Regions from separate parts of the Enterobacter sp. CFEC122 genome, predicted to be linked through region 1. Evidence: predicted binding sites of a transcription regulator. Region 1 holds the regulator's gene; each other region holds the start of a gene.
What was found. Region 1 encodes CRP, which controls carbon source genes, mostly activating them, when cyclic AMP is high. Its sites were predicted from a motif close to ATGTGANNNNNNTCACAT; they were not measured.
Positions count from the first base shown of each region.

Region 2: the regulator CRP is predicted to act here: its motif matches at 1,939-1,956, upstream of ACVCAM_RS07370 (CidA/LrgA family protein).
Region 3: the regulator CRP is predicted to act here: its motif matches at 2,092-2,109, upstream of serC (3-phosphoserine/phosphohydroxythreonine transaminase).

Region 1 covers NZ_JBRIQR010000028.1:54,855-59,627, forward strand. Annotated here, with positions in the region: gene ACVCAM_RS18340 (YccS/YhfK family putative transporter) at 1-1,838, opposite strand, end outside; gene crp (cAMP-activated global transcriptional regulator CRP) at 1,896-2,528, opposite strand; gene ACVCAM_RS18350 (OsmC family protein) at 2,840-3,244, shown strand; gene ACVCAM_RS18355 (phosphoribulokinase) at 3,330-4,199, opposite strand; gene ACVCAM_RS18360 (YheU family protein) at 4,230-4,448, opposite strand; gene ACVCAM_RS18365 (hydrolase) at 4,445-4,773, opposite strand, start outside.
Region 2 covers NZ_JBRIQR010000007.1:143,431-148,203, reverse strand. Annotated here, with positions in the region: gene cdd (cytidine deaminase) at 1-673, opposite strand, end outside; gene ACVCAM_RS07375 (CidB/LrgB family autolysis modulator) at 803-1,498, opposite strand; gene ACVCAM_RS07370 (CidA/LrgA family protein) at 1,495-1,890, opposite strand; gene ACVCAM_RS07365 (type 1 glutamine amidotransferase) at 2,081-2,785, opposite strand; gene ACVCAM_RS07360 (AraC family transcriptional regulator) at 2,845-3,642, shown strand; gene dusC (tRNA dihydrouridine(16) synthase DusC) at 3,684-4,616, shown strand.
Region 3 covers NZ_JBRIQR010000001.1:238,629-243,401, forward strand. Annotated here, with positions in the region: gene ycaO (30S ribosomal protein S12 methylthiotransferase accessory factor YcaO) at 1-1,226, opposite strand, end outside; gene ACVCAM_RS01100 (DUF421 domain-containing protein) at 1,354-2,046, shown strand; gene serC (3-phosphoserine/phosphohydroxythreonine transaminase) at 2,209-3,297, shown strand; gene aroA (3-phosphoshikimate 1-carboxyvinyltransferase) at 3,367-4,650, shown strand.

The DNA of each region.
Region 1 (4,773 bases):
TGCAGGTAGCGCTGCGCCAGATCCGGCGTCAGCATCGTGTGCTCGCGCGCCAGCGTCGTCATGGCGTTAATGTGCTCAACGATAAACTGACTGTGCGTTACCCACAGCTTCATATCGGCCAGATAATGTGAGTTAAAGCCCGGCTCCTGCATCGCCTGGTTGAGCGAGTTGAACAGGGCGTTGTGCGCCTGGTTGACCTTCATGCGTTGATACGCCAGCGGGGAGGGCTGCGGGTCGTCGCTCAGGATGAGGCGAATGGCCTGCTGGTCGGCCTCCAGCGCGTCGTGGGCGTTCTGCCTGAGCAGCCCGCTCTGCCACTGCGGCCACAGCCAGACCATGCCGCCGAAGGCAATCAGGCAGCCGATCAGGGTATCAATCAGCCTGGCGACAATAAACTGTTCGCCGTTCAGCGTAAGCAGCTGCAGGGTGTATACCGCCGTCACCGTAAAGCCCACCATCGCCCAGCCGTAATTTTTGCGGATAATCAGGTAGCTCACCAGCGTGATCGCCAGCATGCCTGCCAGGGTATAGCCTTCCGGCACGTGGAAGTGCAGCGTTACGCCTGCAATGATCAGCCCGGCCATGGTGCCGCCCGCCCGGTGCAGAATACGCACCCGCGTGGCGCCGTAGCCGTTCTGGGTGACGAACAGCACGGTCATTAAGATCCAGTAGGGCTTCGGCAGATGCAGCGCCATGCCCATCAGGCTGGCGATACTGAGCATCACGCTAATTCGTGCGGCATTGCGCAGGGCGGACGATTTGAGAGACAGATAGCTTTTGAGCGCGGGCAACAGGGGAAGCCGTTTTTGTTTATCTGCCATCAGGTCGCGGGAATAAAGCGGGCGCTGGGTGCGCAGCACGCGGGCGATGCGGCTAAAGTGCCAGGCGGCAAACTGGCCGACCGGGTTATCCGGATGCTGACGGGCGATTTTCTCCAGCGCGCCGAGCTGTTTTTCCATGTTAAAGCGCGTGGGATAGCGGTGGTAGAGAATATCGTCAGCCAGCACGCGCAGGCGTGCCGAGACGGTCTGCGCGTTCCAGCGGATCACCGCTTCGGCGTGGCTGCGCTCAACCAGCTTTTGCACCTCCTGCGGGTGGTGCAGGCTAACGGAGATATGCTCCTGCAGATCCAGGCCTACCTGGAAGGTGCGCAGCAGCCGTTTGTACTCGTGGTTCTTGTTGGCGGCGAGCATATGCAGCTGCTGATAGCACTGGCTTATCAGATCCACCACCTTCTGCTGGCGCGTCAGCAGCGGCGGTAAGGCTTTTTCCGGATCGGTATGCTGGGTGAGCAGGGTGTATTTGGCTTCGCAGTATTCCGCCAACTGCACATAGAGCAGGCTCAGGGATTCGCGCAGCGGCTGTTCCCGCCACAGCCAGAACCAGAACCAGTTAAACAGCCCGTACCACAGTGTCCCCAGAGCGTAGATCAGCAGCGGCTCCCACACCGGCATATTCCCGGCGAGGCTCAGCGTGAAGATGGCCGCAATCAGCGAGGCGGGTAGCAGGCGGGCGTGCAGCGAGCTGATTTCCGCCGTGACGCCGAGCGTCATCGCCAGCACCGTCAGGATCAGCGGCAGCGGGATGTCCCGGGCCAGTAAAAGCTGTACGGCAAGGCTACAGCCAGCAAACAGGCAGCCGCCCACGATCAGTCGTTTGAAAAAGCGCTTATGCGGTGTGTCCAGGCCGGCAATGTTGCAGCAGGCGGGCACGAGGGAAAAGAGCAGGCCTTGCTGAAGGTGTCCGAGGATCAGGCCGATGGCCACGGGTAGACACAACACCAGCGTTTGTCGCAGTGCGTAGTTGACTTCCGGGTGATAGATCAGCCTGCGCCACATGAGGAGTAGAGACAAAAACGGCGTGACACCTTGCGATGGCACGCCGTTTAAGCGGAATTAACGCGTTCCGTAGACCACGATGGTTTTACCGTGGGCGGAGATCAGGTTTTGATCTTCCAGCATTTTCAGGATACGGCCCACTGTTTCACGGGAGCAACCGACGATCTGACCAATTTCCTGACGGGTAATTTTAATTTGCATGCCGTCCGGATGGGTCATGGCGTCCGGCTGTTTCGCCAGGTTCAGCAGAGTTTGTGCGATGCGGCCCGTCACGTCCAGGAAGGCGAGGTTGCCCACTTTCTCTGAGGTGACCTGCAGACGGCGCGCCATCTGGGAAGAGAGACGCATCAGAATGTCAGGGTTAACCTGAATCAGCTGACGGAACTTCTTGTAAGAAATTTCAGCCACTTCACATGCTGTCTTTGCACGAACCCAGGCGCTACGTTCCTGGCCCTCTTCAAACAGGCCCAGTTCACCGATGAAATCGCCCTGGTTCAGATAAGAAAGGATCATCTCTTTCCCTTCTTCATCTTTGATCAGCACTGCCACCGAGCCTTTAACGATGTAATACAACGTTTCCGCTTTTTCACCCTGGTGAATCAGCGTGCTCTTTGATGGGTACTTATGAATGTGGCAATGAGACAAGAACCATTCGAGAGTCGGGTCTGTTTGCGGTTTGCCAAGCACCATGCGCTGTTATCCTCTGTTATAAGCTGTCACCAGAGTCATCAGATGCATCCGGACTCTGGGGTTGCAATCGAATTCTTACCCATACCCTGGGAAGTCGGCTACCGTAACGTTTCGCAGCCAGTAAAGTTTGATGTCCTCTGCATACATGTGTAACGTCAATGTATTACTGTAGCATCCTGAGTGTTTTAGCATAGCTTTCGCCGCGTGTCTCCTGGTGTCTCGCTTCAGCATGATGCAGGTCGCCTTCCATTGCGAGAAATGTAACGCACGCGTAATCTGTCACCAAAAATGCAACGTTGGAGTTTAAGAATATGCAAGCGCGCGTGAAGTGGGTTGAAGGTTTAACGTTCCTGGGCGAGTCCGCGTCAGGGCATCAGATTTTGATGGATGGTAACTCCGGCGATAAAGCGCCCAGCCCAATGGAAATGGTGCTGATGGCGGCAGGGGGATGCAGCGCCATTGACGTGGTGTCGATTCTGCAAAAAGGCCGTCATGACGTGACGGATTGTGAGGTCAAACTCACGTCAGAACGCCGCGAAGAGGCGCCACGCCTGTTCACCCACATCAATCTGCACTTTGTGGTCACCGGTAAAGAACTGAAAGACGCGGCGGTTTCACGTGCGGTGGACCTGTCTGCGGAGAAGTACTGCTCTGTCGCGTTAATGCTGGAGAAAGCGGTAAAAATCACCCATTCGTATGAAGTGATCGAGGCTTAATGTTTTGGCGGGTGGCGCTTCGCTGACCCGCCCTACAAAAGCACGACCGTAGGCCCGGTAAGCGCAGCGCCACCGGGCAAAAAACTCACGCGATCTGTTTCCCTTCCATCAATCGCTCCACCAGCGGCGTCATGATGAGCTCCATCGCCAGCCCCATTTTTCCGCCCGGTACGACTAATGTATTCATGTGAGAAATAAACGAGCCCTGCAGCATCGCCAGCAGCCAGGGGTAGTCAATGCCTTCGAGATTGCGGAAATGGATCACCACAAAGCTCTCATCCAGGGATGGGATACTTTTGGCCGCGAACGGGTTGGAGGTGTCCACCGTCGGCACGCGCTGGAAGTTGATATGGGTGCGGGAAAACTGCGGCGTCAGGAAGTTGATGTAGTCTTCCATGGAGCGCACCACCGAATCCATCACTGCTTCGCGCGAGTGGCCGCGCTCGCTCATGTCACGCGTCAGCTTCTGGATCCACTCCAGGTTAACGATAGGCACCACGCCAACCAGCAGATCCACGTGGCGCGCCACGTCGTGCTGCGGCGTGACCACGCCGCCGTGTAATCCTTCGTAGAACAGCACGTCGGTAGGTTCCGGCAGGGGCTGCCAGGGGGTAAAGGTGCCAGGCACCTGATTCCAGGGAACGGCTTCATCATAGGTATGCAGATACTTGCGGGACTGCCCTTTACCGCTCTGGCCGTACTCAACAAAGGTTTGTTCCAGCAGGCCGAAGTCATTGGCTTCCGGACCGAAGTAGCTGATGTGTTTACCCAGATCGCGCGCCTTACGGATGGCCATGTCCATCTCCGGGCGCGTGTAGCGGTGAAAGCTGTCGCCTTCGACCTCCGCCGCACGGAGATTCAGCTGGGCGAAAATCTTGCGAAATGCGAGGCTGGTGGTGGTGGTTCCCGCACCACTCGACCCCGTAACGGCAATAACCGGATGTCTGGCAGACATAGCAACTCCCTGACTGAAAAGGGTGGAAGATCAGCCGTGAAACGCGTTGCGGGGCATGATATTGACCGTCTCATGCAGTTCTGACCACACCAGCACCACGTCGCCGCTTTTCAGCTGGCGCTTTACATCGTTGACCTTTTGCTCAAGCGAGCGTTCCTGTTCACCATAATCGGTGCCTTCGCGTAATACAAAGCTTTCAATCAGATTATCGAGCGTTTCGGGAGCCAGATCCTGCCAGGGAATAATCATGTTGCACCGTCCAGATAAGGGGTTAGCCAGTCAGGAATACGCGCCTCAAGCCACATTTTCGGGCGACGCAGCGTGCCGCCGATAAACCCGACGTGGCCGCCGTGCTCGGTCAACTGATAGTGAACGTTGTCGGGCAGGAATTCCTGAGCGGGAATCGAGTGATGATCCATAAAAGGGTCATCTTTGGCATGAATGATCAGCGTCGGCTGCGTGATCTTGCTGAGCAGCGGCATGGCGCTGCATTGACGATAATAGTCAATCGCATCGGCGAAACCGTGAATTTTCGCGGTGATCAGATCGTCGAATTCGCGTATGCGGCGCACTT
Region 2 (4,773 bases), on a different contig from region 1:
CGGTGAAGATTCGGCCATCGCGACACTGCAGCGCCACGCCGCTCGGGGACCTGCTGTACGGCGTGTGGCTCTTGTTGGCGGCGGCAATCGCCGCCTGGCTCAGGTCATCGCCGGACAGGGCGAAACCGTGGTCCTGCTCGTCCATCAGCAGGGTTTTGATCTCCAGATCTTTCGGGCCAAACGCGTCAGGCAGGTAATCCGCCAGCGTGTGCGGTGCGCGACCCGGCAGGTTGATGCGCAGCTGCAGCCCGCTGTTCAGCTCGTTCATAAACTGACGGCAGTGGCCGCAGGGGGTGTAGTTCACGGTAATGGCGCTCAGCGCTTTTTCACCGCGCAGCCAGGCGTGGCTGATGGCGCTCTGCTCGGCGTGAACGGTTTGCTGCATGGTTGCGCCCAGGAACTCCATGTTGCCGCCGAAGTACCAGGTGCCGCTGACGCCGCGCGCAATGGCCCCGACGTTGAAGTGGGAGAGATCGGCCCGCGCGCAGGCGGCAGCCAGAGGAAGCAGTGCGAAAGCCAGCGCGTCTTCGTCCAGTCCCGTTGCCTGTTTCAGCATCGTGACCTGCTCTGCGGTCAGCAGGGCGGGGAAGTGCGCATCTGCCAGAACGGGAGCAAGGGCTGACTGCAAATTCTCTGCAAGCTGGGCGAAAGCAGCTTGAAAACGTGGGTGCATGGCGTTTGCCTCATAAAGGTTAATGGATCGGTAGTTTACGGAGCCGTCAGGGCTTTATATGTGATCCACTTCTCATTATGTATGCAACTTATGAAATCAAAATGAAATTTGCGCGACGCATCGCAAATTTTAGCCCATCACTGCCAGAATCAGCGGGAAAATGAACGGGGCCAGCAGGGAGGTAATAATCCCGCAGATCACCAGCGCCAGGGAGCTAAACGCCCCTTCCTGATAATCCAGCTCCGCGCAGCGGGCAGTACCCAGCGCGTGCGAGGCGGTGCCCATCGAGAGCCCCCGTGCCGCCTTAGTATGAATACGCATCGCGTTCAGCAGGGTGTGGCCAAACACCGCGCCGAGAATACCGACGAAAATGACGCACATCGCGCTGATGGCCGGAATGCCGCCGAGGCTGCCCCCAACCGCCATCGCGATAGGCGTGGTCACCGATTTAGGCAGGATTGACGCCGCAATCTGTGGGGAAGCGCCCATCAGCAGCGCCACCGACGTGCCGGTGATCATCGCCACCAGGCTACCCACAAAACAGATGGTAATGATGGATTTCCAGCGGGCGCGGATCTGGTGCAGTTGCTCATATAAAGGGAACGCCAGCGCCACGACGGCGGGCTGCAGCAGGTCGTTTAAGATTTTGCTGCCGGCAAAGTAGCGTTCGTAAGGAATGCCGGTGAGCAGCAGGAACGGAATTATCACCACCATCGCCACCAGCAGGGGGTTCAGCAAGGGCATTTTGAAACGCGCGGCAAGCTTACGTGCGGCGAAAAAGACTGCAAGGGTGAGCGGCAGGGACCACCAGATATTGTCCATCATTTTTTTGTTTTCTCCCCAATCACGTTACGTTCGCCATGCACCAGATGTGAACTCCAGCTCACCACCAGGAAAACCACCAGCGTACTCACCGCGCAGGAAACAACAATCGGGCCGAACTGGGCTTTGAGCAAATCAAAATACTGCATGACCCCGACGCCGATAGGCACGAAAAGCAGCGCCATATAGCGAATGAGGACGAAGCAGCCGGGGTTGACCCACTTTGCAGGCAGGATTTGCAGCGCCAGCAACACGAAGAGGATCAGCATGCCGATAATGCTGCCGGGAATGGTGATGGGCAGCAGCGACGCGATGAAAATCCCGGCATACAGGCAGGCGTAAATCAGGACGAATGCGCGCAGATATTGCCAGATAATGTTCAATGATTTGCTCATGGTGATAGTCCTTGCTGAAACGCATTCATCATACAATTAAACCTAAAAATGTGCCACGGATCACATCATGAATTTTGAGCATACCAGACATTCCGGAATGGAACGTCCGGTATCACCTTACTGGTGCAGGCTAGAGTTTAGAGGAAAGGGGTTGCGCTGGCGAAGTAACGCGCCAGAGAAGGCATCAGCGTCAGGCGGTCAGCTTATCGAGAAAAGAAAACAGCACCTCGTTCATTTCGCGATAATCATGCGAACGGAGTTTTTCCGCCGTTTCGACAAAACGGAATTCACCCGCGCGGCGAAGGTCATTCTGCGAATGCTCAATCAGCAACTCTACCACCTCCGGCGTTAGCTCCATATGGCACTGGAAACCGTAAACCCGTTCGCTGTATTGCACGATCTGGCGGGGACAGCCCTCGCTGTAAGCCAGAACCTTAGCCTGCGGCGTCAACCCAGGCATGTCGTTATGCCAGTGACCGACGTTCAGCACGCTGCCAAAGTCTTCAAATAGCGGGTTCGCCTTGCCTGCATCTGTGAGCCTGACGGGAAATTTGCCGATCTCTTTTTCCGGGCTGTGGCAAAACGCGGCGCCCAGCGCTTCGCCGATAAGCTGTGAGCCCAGACAAACGCCTATCACCGTTTTACCTGCCTCTATCGCGCGGCTGATGAGTGCCTTTTCCGCCTGCGCATCAAACCAGGGGCATTCCTCACGCGTGGTGGCGGGGGATTGCGGGCCTCCCATGATGATAAGCTGGTCTGTGTGCCCCAGTTCCTCAGGTAATGAATCGCCCTGATACACTCTGGTGTAGCTCAGACTGCAGCCGCGACTTTTCCCCCAGATTTCATAGGCGCCTGGCGCCTCGAAATGTTCATGAATAATAAAATGGATGTGCATTGCGTCTCTCTCCGGTTACGTGTACAAGCAGCATCATAAGAGGAAGGGGGGAATGTGAAATGCCAACCGTTATCGATAAAACGCCAATTCACGACGATGCCATCGGATGGTCAAGAGGGGCAATTCGCTATACGCGCGGCGAAGTCGATCCGCCTCACCAGCATTCGCAGGGACAACTTTTGTTTGCCATCAAAGGAGTCATGCTGGTCGAAACCGGCAGCAAACGCTGGGTCATACCGCCGCAGCGCGCGCTGTGGATCCCTCCCTTTCAGGAACACACCTACAGCGTGCTATCCACAACGGAGCTCCGCGCGGTCTGGTTTAGCCCGACGCTGATATCGCAATGCGAGCCTTTTAAGCGGAAAGACGAGGTTCACGTGATTATGGCCACAGCGTTGTTCAAAGAGCTGATTGCCGGGCTGTTCAGCGCGGAATACCGCCCGGCAAGCCAGCGCAGCATGGCCTTTTTGCTGCTCGATATCCTCAGCGAGACGCAGCAGATTTCGACCGAACTGCCGATGCCCGTGGATGAGCGCTTACATCGCGTGGCCTGTGACCTCATTGCCAACAATCTCTGGGATCTCTCTCTGGAAAGGCTGGCGGAACGGGCCGCGATGTCAGAACGCACATTTTCACGTGCGTTTATCAACGATACCGGCTTTAGCTTCCGGGCCTGGCGACAGCGCGCAAGGATTTGTGCCTCGCTGGATCTCCTCGCCAACGGATACCCGGTTAAGCAGGTGGCCTGGATGCTGGGGTTTTCCGGCCCGGCGGCATTTGCGGCGGCGTTTCGCGCCATTGTTGGGGCAACGCCGGGTGACTTTCTGCCTGAACAGAAGCGCTTCCCAGCGATATAGAGAGCGGCTACTATAGCGCGTCTTTTTTCACAGGTACTGCTATGCGTGTTTTACTGGCCCCAATGGAAGGCGTGCTCGACTCCCTCGTGCGCGAGCTTCTGACCGAGGTGAACGACTACGATCTCTGCGTGACGGAGTTTTTGCGCGTGGTCGATATGCTGTTGCCGGTAAAATCCTTCTTCCGGCTTTGCCCCGAGCTGCACAACCAGAGCCGAACCTCTTCCGGCACGCTGGTGCGGATTCAGCTCCTCGGCCAGTATCCTGAATGGCTGGCGGAAAACGCCGTCCGCGCGGTTGAGCTGGGCTCTTACGGGGTGGATCTCAACTGCGGCTGTCCGTCGAAGCTGGTGAACGGCAGCGGCGGCGGGGCGACGTTGCTGAAAGATCCTGAACTGATTTACCGCGGCGCGAAAGCCATGCGTGAGGCCGTGCCCGCGCATTTGCCGGTGACGGTTAAGGTGCGGCTGGGGTGGGACAGCGATGCCCGACAGTTTGAGATCGCCGATGCGGTGCAGCAGGCCGGGGCCACCGAGCTGGTGGTGCATGGCCGCACTAAAGAAGATGGCTACAAAGCCGATCGCATAAACTGGCAGGCGATCGGTGAGATCCGCAAACGCCTCTCCATTCCGGTGATCGCCAACGGCGAAATATGGGATTACGAGAGCGCGCAGGCCTGTCTGCAGGCCACCGGCTGCGATGCGGTAATGATCGGCCGCGGCGCGCTGAATGTGCCCAACCTCAGCCGGGTGGTGAAATATAACGAACCGCGTATGCCGTGGGCAGATGTCGTCACGCTGCTGCAAAAATACAGCCGTCTGGAAAAGCAGGGCGACACCGGTTTGTATCACGTCGCGCGTATTAAGCAGTGGCTGAGTTATTTACGCAAAGAGTACGATGAAGCGCTGGAATTATTTCAGGAGATTCGTACTTTACAGACGTCGGCTGATATTGCGCGGGTGATTCAGTCCAAATAATAAGCGTTAAATTGCTCACATTTTTTTAAAACAGAAAACAGTTCAGGTTTTCAACGTGGCGCGACGGTGTTAAGGTGCCACTGTTTTCAACGCAGGATTGTGACTGGTTAACAGGCAAAACCTAAGCGTTCCACAGCATTTTCGCTGTGGGGCGCTT
Region 3 (4,773 bases), on a different contig from region 1:
TGCGCGCCCATGCTGTTGTTTGCCAGCCACAGATCTTCCGCCGGATAGATATCAGACATGCCAGGCACGATGATGCGGCACGCGTAAACGCCCAGGTGCTCGTAATCGGCAATGTACACTTCCTGGTCTTCCGCGTTAAAGATCGCCATCAGCGTCGCGAACTCTTCTTCCGTGGTACCGGCAAAGCTCCAGTCCACGAACGGATAGTCCGCGTCCTGCTTGAACATATCCCAGGAAATTAAGCCGCTGGAATCGATGAAGTGGGTTTCGAGGTTGGTATGCTCGGCCACTTCTTCATCGTCAAACGTTGGCGGCGTAAACACGTCGAGATCTTTCAGGCTACGGCCCTGGAGCAGCTCGGTAACGGTACGCTCCAGCGCCACGCCGAAGTCCGGGTGCGCGCCGAAGGAGGCGAAGCAGGTGCCGTTGGTCGGGTTAAACAGCACGACGCAGATCACTGGATACTTGCCGCCCAGCGAGCCGTCATACGCAAAGATTGGGAAACCTTCTGCTTCCAGCTTGGCGATGGATTCCACCACGCCCGGGTAGCGCGCCAGCACCTCTGCCGGAATTTCAGGCAGGCTGATGGATTCGGCAATAATGCGGTTTTTGATATGACGCTCGAAGACTTCAGACAGCCCCTGCACGCGCGCTTCATTGCGGGTGTTACCGGCGGACATGCCGTTAGACACATACAGGTTGCCGACAATGTTCATCGGAATATAGACGGTCTGCTCGTCAGATTGACGGGTAAACGGCAGGGCGCAAATACCGCGATCGTCGTTGCCGGACTGCAGATCGATCAGCATGCTGGCGGTCAGTTCGTTTTCCGGATCGTAGAAGGCACGCAGGCGCGCGTCGAGAATTCCTTCCGGCAGTTCATCGTCTTCGGTCAGCGGGAACCATTTTTCGTTCGGATAGTGAACGAACGGGCCGTTGGCGATGGTTTCGCCCAGCCAGAAGTCAGCGAAGAAATAGTTGGTGGACAGACGCTCAAAATACTCACCCAGCGCGGAGGCCAGTGCCGCTTTTTTTGTCGCGCCTTTACCGTTGGTAAAGCACAGGGCACAGTCTTTATCGCGAATATGCACGGACCAGACATGAGGCACCGGATTGAGCCAGGAGGCTTCTTCGATGTTAAAACCCAGGTCGGTCAGTTTCTGCTGGAAGCGAGCGATGGAATCTTCCAGAGCGGCGTCTTTGCCGGGGATAAACGTTTGAGTCATGGCGTTCACTTTTATCGTACGTAAAGCGCGCAATGATACGGGTTTTGCGTGACGGGTGCTATCTCCGGCGAAAATAAAAGACTGGGCTATGCTTATTGTCAGTAACTCACTGTTAAGGCATAGAAAAATGAAAGCATTCGATCTCCAGCGGATGGCGTTTGATAAAGTCCCTCCTGAATTTTTAGGCGAAGTGGCGCTGCGTAGTCTGTATACCTTCGTTCTGGTCTTCCTGTTTCTTAAAATCACCGGTCGTCGCGGCGTGCGGCAGATGTCGCTTTTTGAAGTGTTGATCATCCTGACGTTGGGTTCCGCGGCGGGGGATGTCGCCTTCTATGATGATGTGCCGATGGTGCCGGTATTTATCGTTTTTGTCACACTGGCGCTGCTTTACCGCCTTGTCATGTGGCTGATGTCGAAAAGTGAAAAGCTGGAAGATCTGCTTGAAGGGAAGCCGGTCGTTATCGTCGAGGACGGTCAGCTGGCCTGGGAAAACGTTCAGAGCGCCAATATGACCGAGTTTGAGTTCTTTATGGAGCTACGCCTCAACAGCGTGGAACAGCTCGGGCAGGTGCGTCTGGCGATCATGGAGACCAACGGGCAGATCAGCGTCTATTACTATTCTGACGATGAGGTGAGGCCGGGACTGTGCATCCTGCCGGATATGCTGGTCGAGCGTTTCAGAACCGTACCGGAATCAGGCGAGTATGCCTGCGTGAGATGTAGCCATGTCGTCGCGATGCAGCCGGGGGATCGTCAATTATGCCCCCGCTGTGCAAATCCGGAATGGACGAAGGTTAGCCGGGCTAAACGCATCACCTGACAGCCATTTTGTCGGTTTTGTCCTGGCGAGGCGGCAGATTGTTTTGTGTGACGTGGGGCACATTTCACGGGTCATAAGTTTTAGACATTGCGGCGCGTGTCACTGAATGATAAAACCGATATCCACAGTTATAACTTATGGCTTTTAGCGTGGTGAGGGGAAATGGCTCAAGTCTTTAATTTCAGTTCAGGTCCGGCAATGTTACCGGCAGACGTGCTTAAACAGGCTCAACAGGAACTTTGTGACTGGAACGGTCTGGGAACGTCGGTGATGGAAATCAGCCACCGGGGTAAAGAGTTTATTCAGGTGGCGGAAGAGGCAGAAAAGGATTTTCGCGATCTGCTGAATATTCCCTCGAACTACAAAGTATTGTTCTGTCACGGCGGCGGGCGCGGCCAGTTTGCAGGCGTACCGCTAAACATCCTGGGCGATAAAACGACGGCAGACTACGTTGACGCAGGCTACTGGGCGGCCAGTGCGGTGAAAGAAGCGCACAAATACTGCACGCCGAATGTGATTGACGCCAAAGTGACCGTTGACGGCCTGCGCGCCGTGAAGTCAATGAGCGAATGGCAGCTTTCTGATAACGCAGCGTATCTGCACTATTGCCCGAACGAAACCATTGACGGGATTGCCATCGACGAGACGCCGAACTTCGGTAAAGACGTCGTGGTTGCCGCTGACTTCTCCTCCACCATTCTTTCTGCACCAATTGACGTCAGCCGTTATGGCGTGATCTACGCGGGCGCGCAGAAAAATATCGGCCCTGCAGGCCTGACGATTGTTATCGTGCGTGAAGACCTGCTGGGTAAAGCGCATACATCGTGCCCGTCCATTCTTGATTACACCGTGCTGAACGACAACGATTCTATGTTCAACACCCCACCGACGTTTGCCTGGTACCTCTCCGGCCTGGTCTTCAAATGGCTGAAGCAAAACGGCGGCGTGGCGCAGATGGACAAAGTGAATCAGCAGAAAGCCGAACTGCTGTATGGCGTGATCGACAAGAGCGATTTCTACCGCAACGACGTGGCGAAAGCTAACCGTTCCCGCATGAACGTGCCGTTCCAGCTGGCGGACAGCAACCTGGATAAAGTGTTCCTGGAAGAGTCCTTCGCGGCCGGCCTGCACGCGCTGAAAGGTCACCGTGTCGTGGGCGGCATGCGTGCCTCCATCTATAACGCGATGCCGCTGGAAGGCGTTAAAGCGCTGACCGATTTCATGATCGACTTCGAACGTCGCCACGGTTAATCGCGCTGTTTTCACCCCCGTAGCCCTGCTGCGGGGTTTTTATTATGTTGAGTTGAGAGTTAAGTTTTCATGGAATCCCTGACGTTACAACCTATCGCGCGGGTAGATGGCACCATTAATCTGCCTGGTTCAAAAAGTGTCTCGAACCGCGCTCTGCTGCTGGCAGCACTGGCAAACGGCACCACCGTCCTTACAAACCTGCTGGACAGCGATGACGTGCGCCATATGCTCAATGCGCTGAAAGCGTTGGGCGTTCATTACACTCTCTCCGACGATCGTACCCGCTGCGAAGTGACCGGCAACGGCGGCGCGCTGCAGACGGGTGAAGAGCTTGAGCTGTTTCTGGGCAACGCGGGTACCGCGATGCGTCCGCTGGCGGCGGCCCTGTGTCTTGGGCGCAACAACATTGTGCTGACCGGCGAGCCGCGCATGAAAGAGCGTCCGATTGGCCATCTGGTGGATGCCCTGCGTCAGGGCGGCGCGCAGATCGAGTATCTGGAGCAGGAAAATTATCCGCCACTGCGTCTGCGCGGGGGCTTTACCGGCGGTCACGTCGAGGTTGACGGCAGCGTCTCCAGCCAGTTCCTGACCGCACTGCTGATGACCGCGCCGCTGGCTCCGCAGGATACGGTTATCACGATTAAAGGTGAGCTGGTCTCCAAACCGTATATTGATATCACGCTGCACCTGATGAAAACCTTCGGCGTTGAGGTGGAAAACCAGTCTTATCAGCGTTTTGTCGTGCGTGGGGCGCAGCAGTACCAGTCTCCGGGCAGCTATCTTGTTGAAGGCGACGCCTCGTCGGCATCTTACTTCCTGGCTGCAGGCGCGATCAAAGGCGGTACCGTGAAGGTGACCGGTATTGGTCGCAACAGCGTGCAGGGTGACATTCGTTTTGCGGACGTGCTGGAAAAAATGGGCGCGGTTGTGACCTGGGGTGATGACTTCATTTCCTGTACTCACGGCGAGCTGAAGGCCATCGACATGGACATGAACCATATTCCGGATGCGGCGATGACCATTGCCACGGCGGCGCTGTTTGCAAAAGGCACCACCACGCTGCGTAACATCTACAACTGGCGCGTAAAAGAGACTGACCGTCTGTTTGCGATGGCGACCGAACTGCGTAAGGTCGGTGCTGAGGTGGAAGAGGGCGAAGACTACATTCGCGTCACGCCTCCTGCAAAACTGCAGGTTGCCGAGATCGGCACCTACAACGATCACCGTATGGCGATGTGCTTCTCGCTGGTGGCACTGTCCGACACGCCTGTGACCATTCTCGATCCGAAATGTACGGCGAAAACGTTCCCGGACTACTTTGAACAGCTGGCACGCATTAGCACGCTGGCCTGATGACTTTTGCCGCATCACCTGATGCGGCATTTCCTTACGCTTCCTGACGAACACTTCCGTTCATTTCTTCTACACTCTGCTTCAATCAATCCGTAATTTGCACGCAAAGGTAACAGTTGCGCA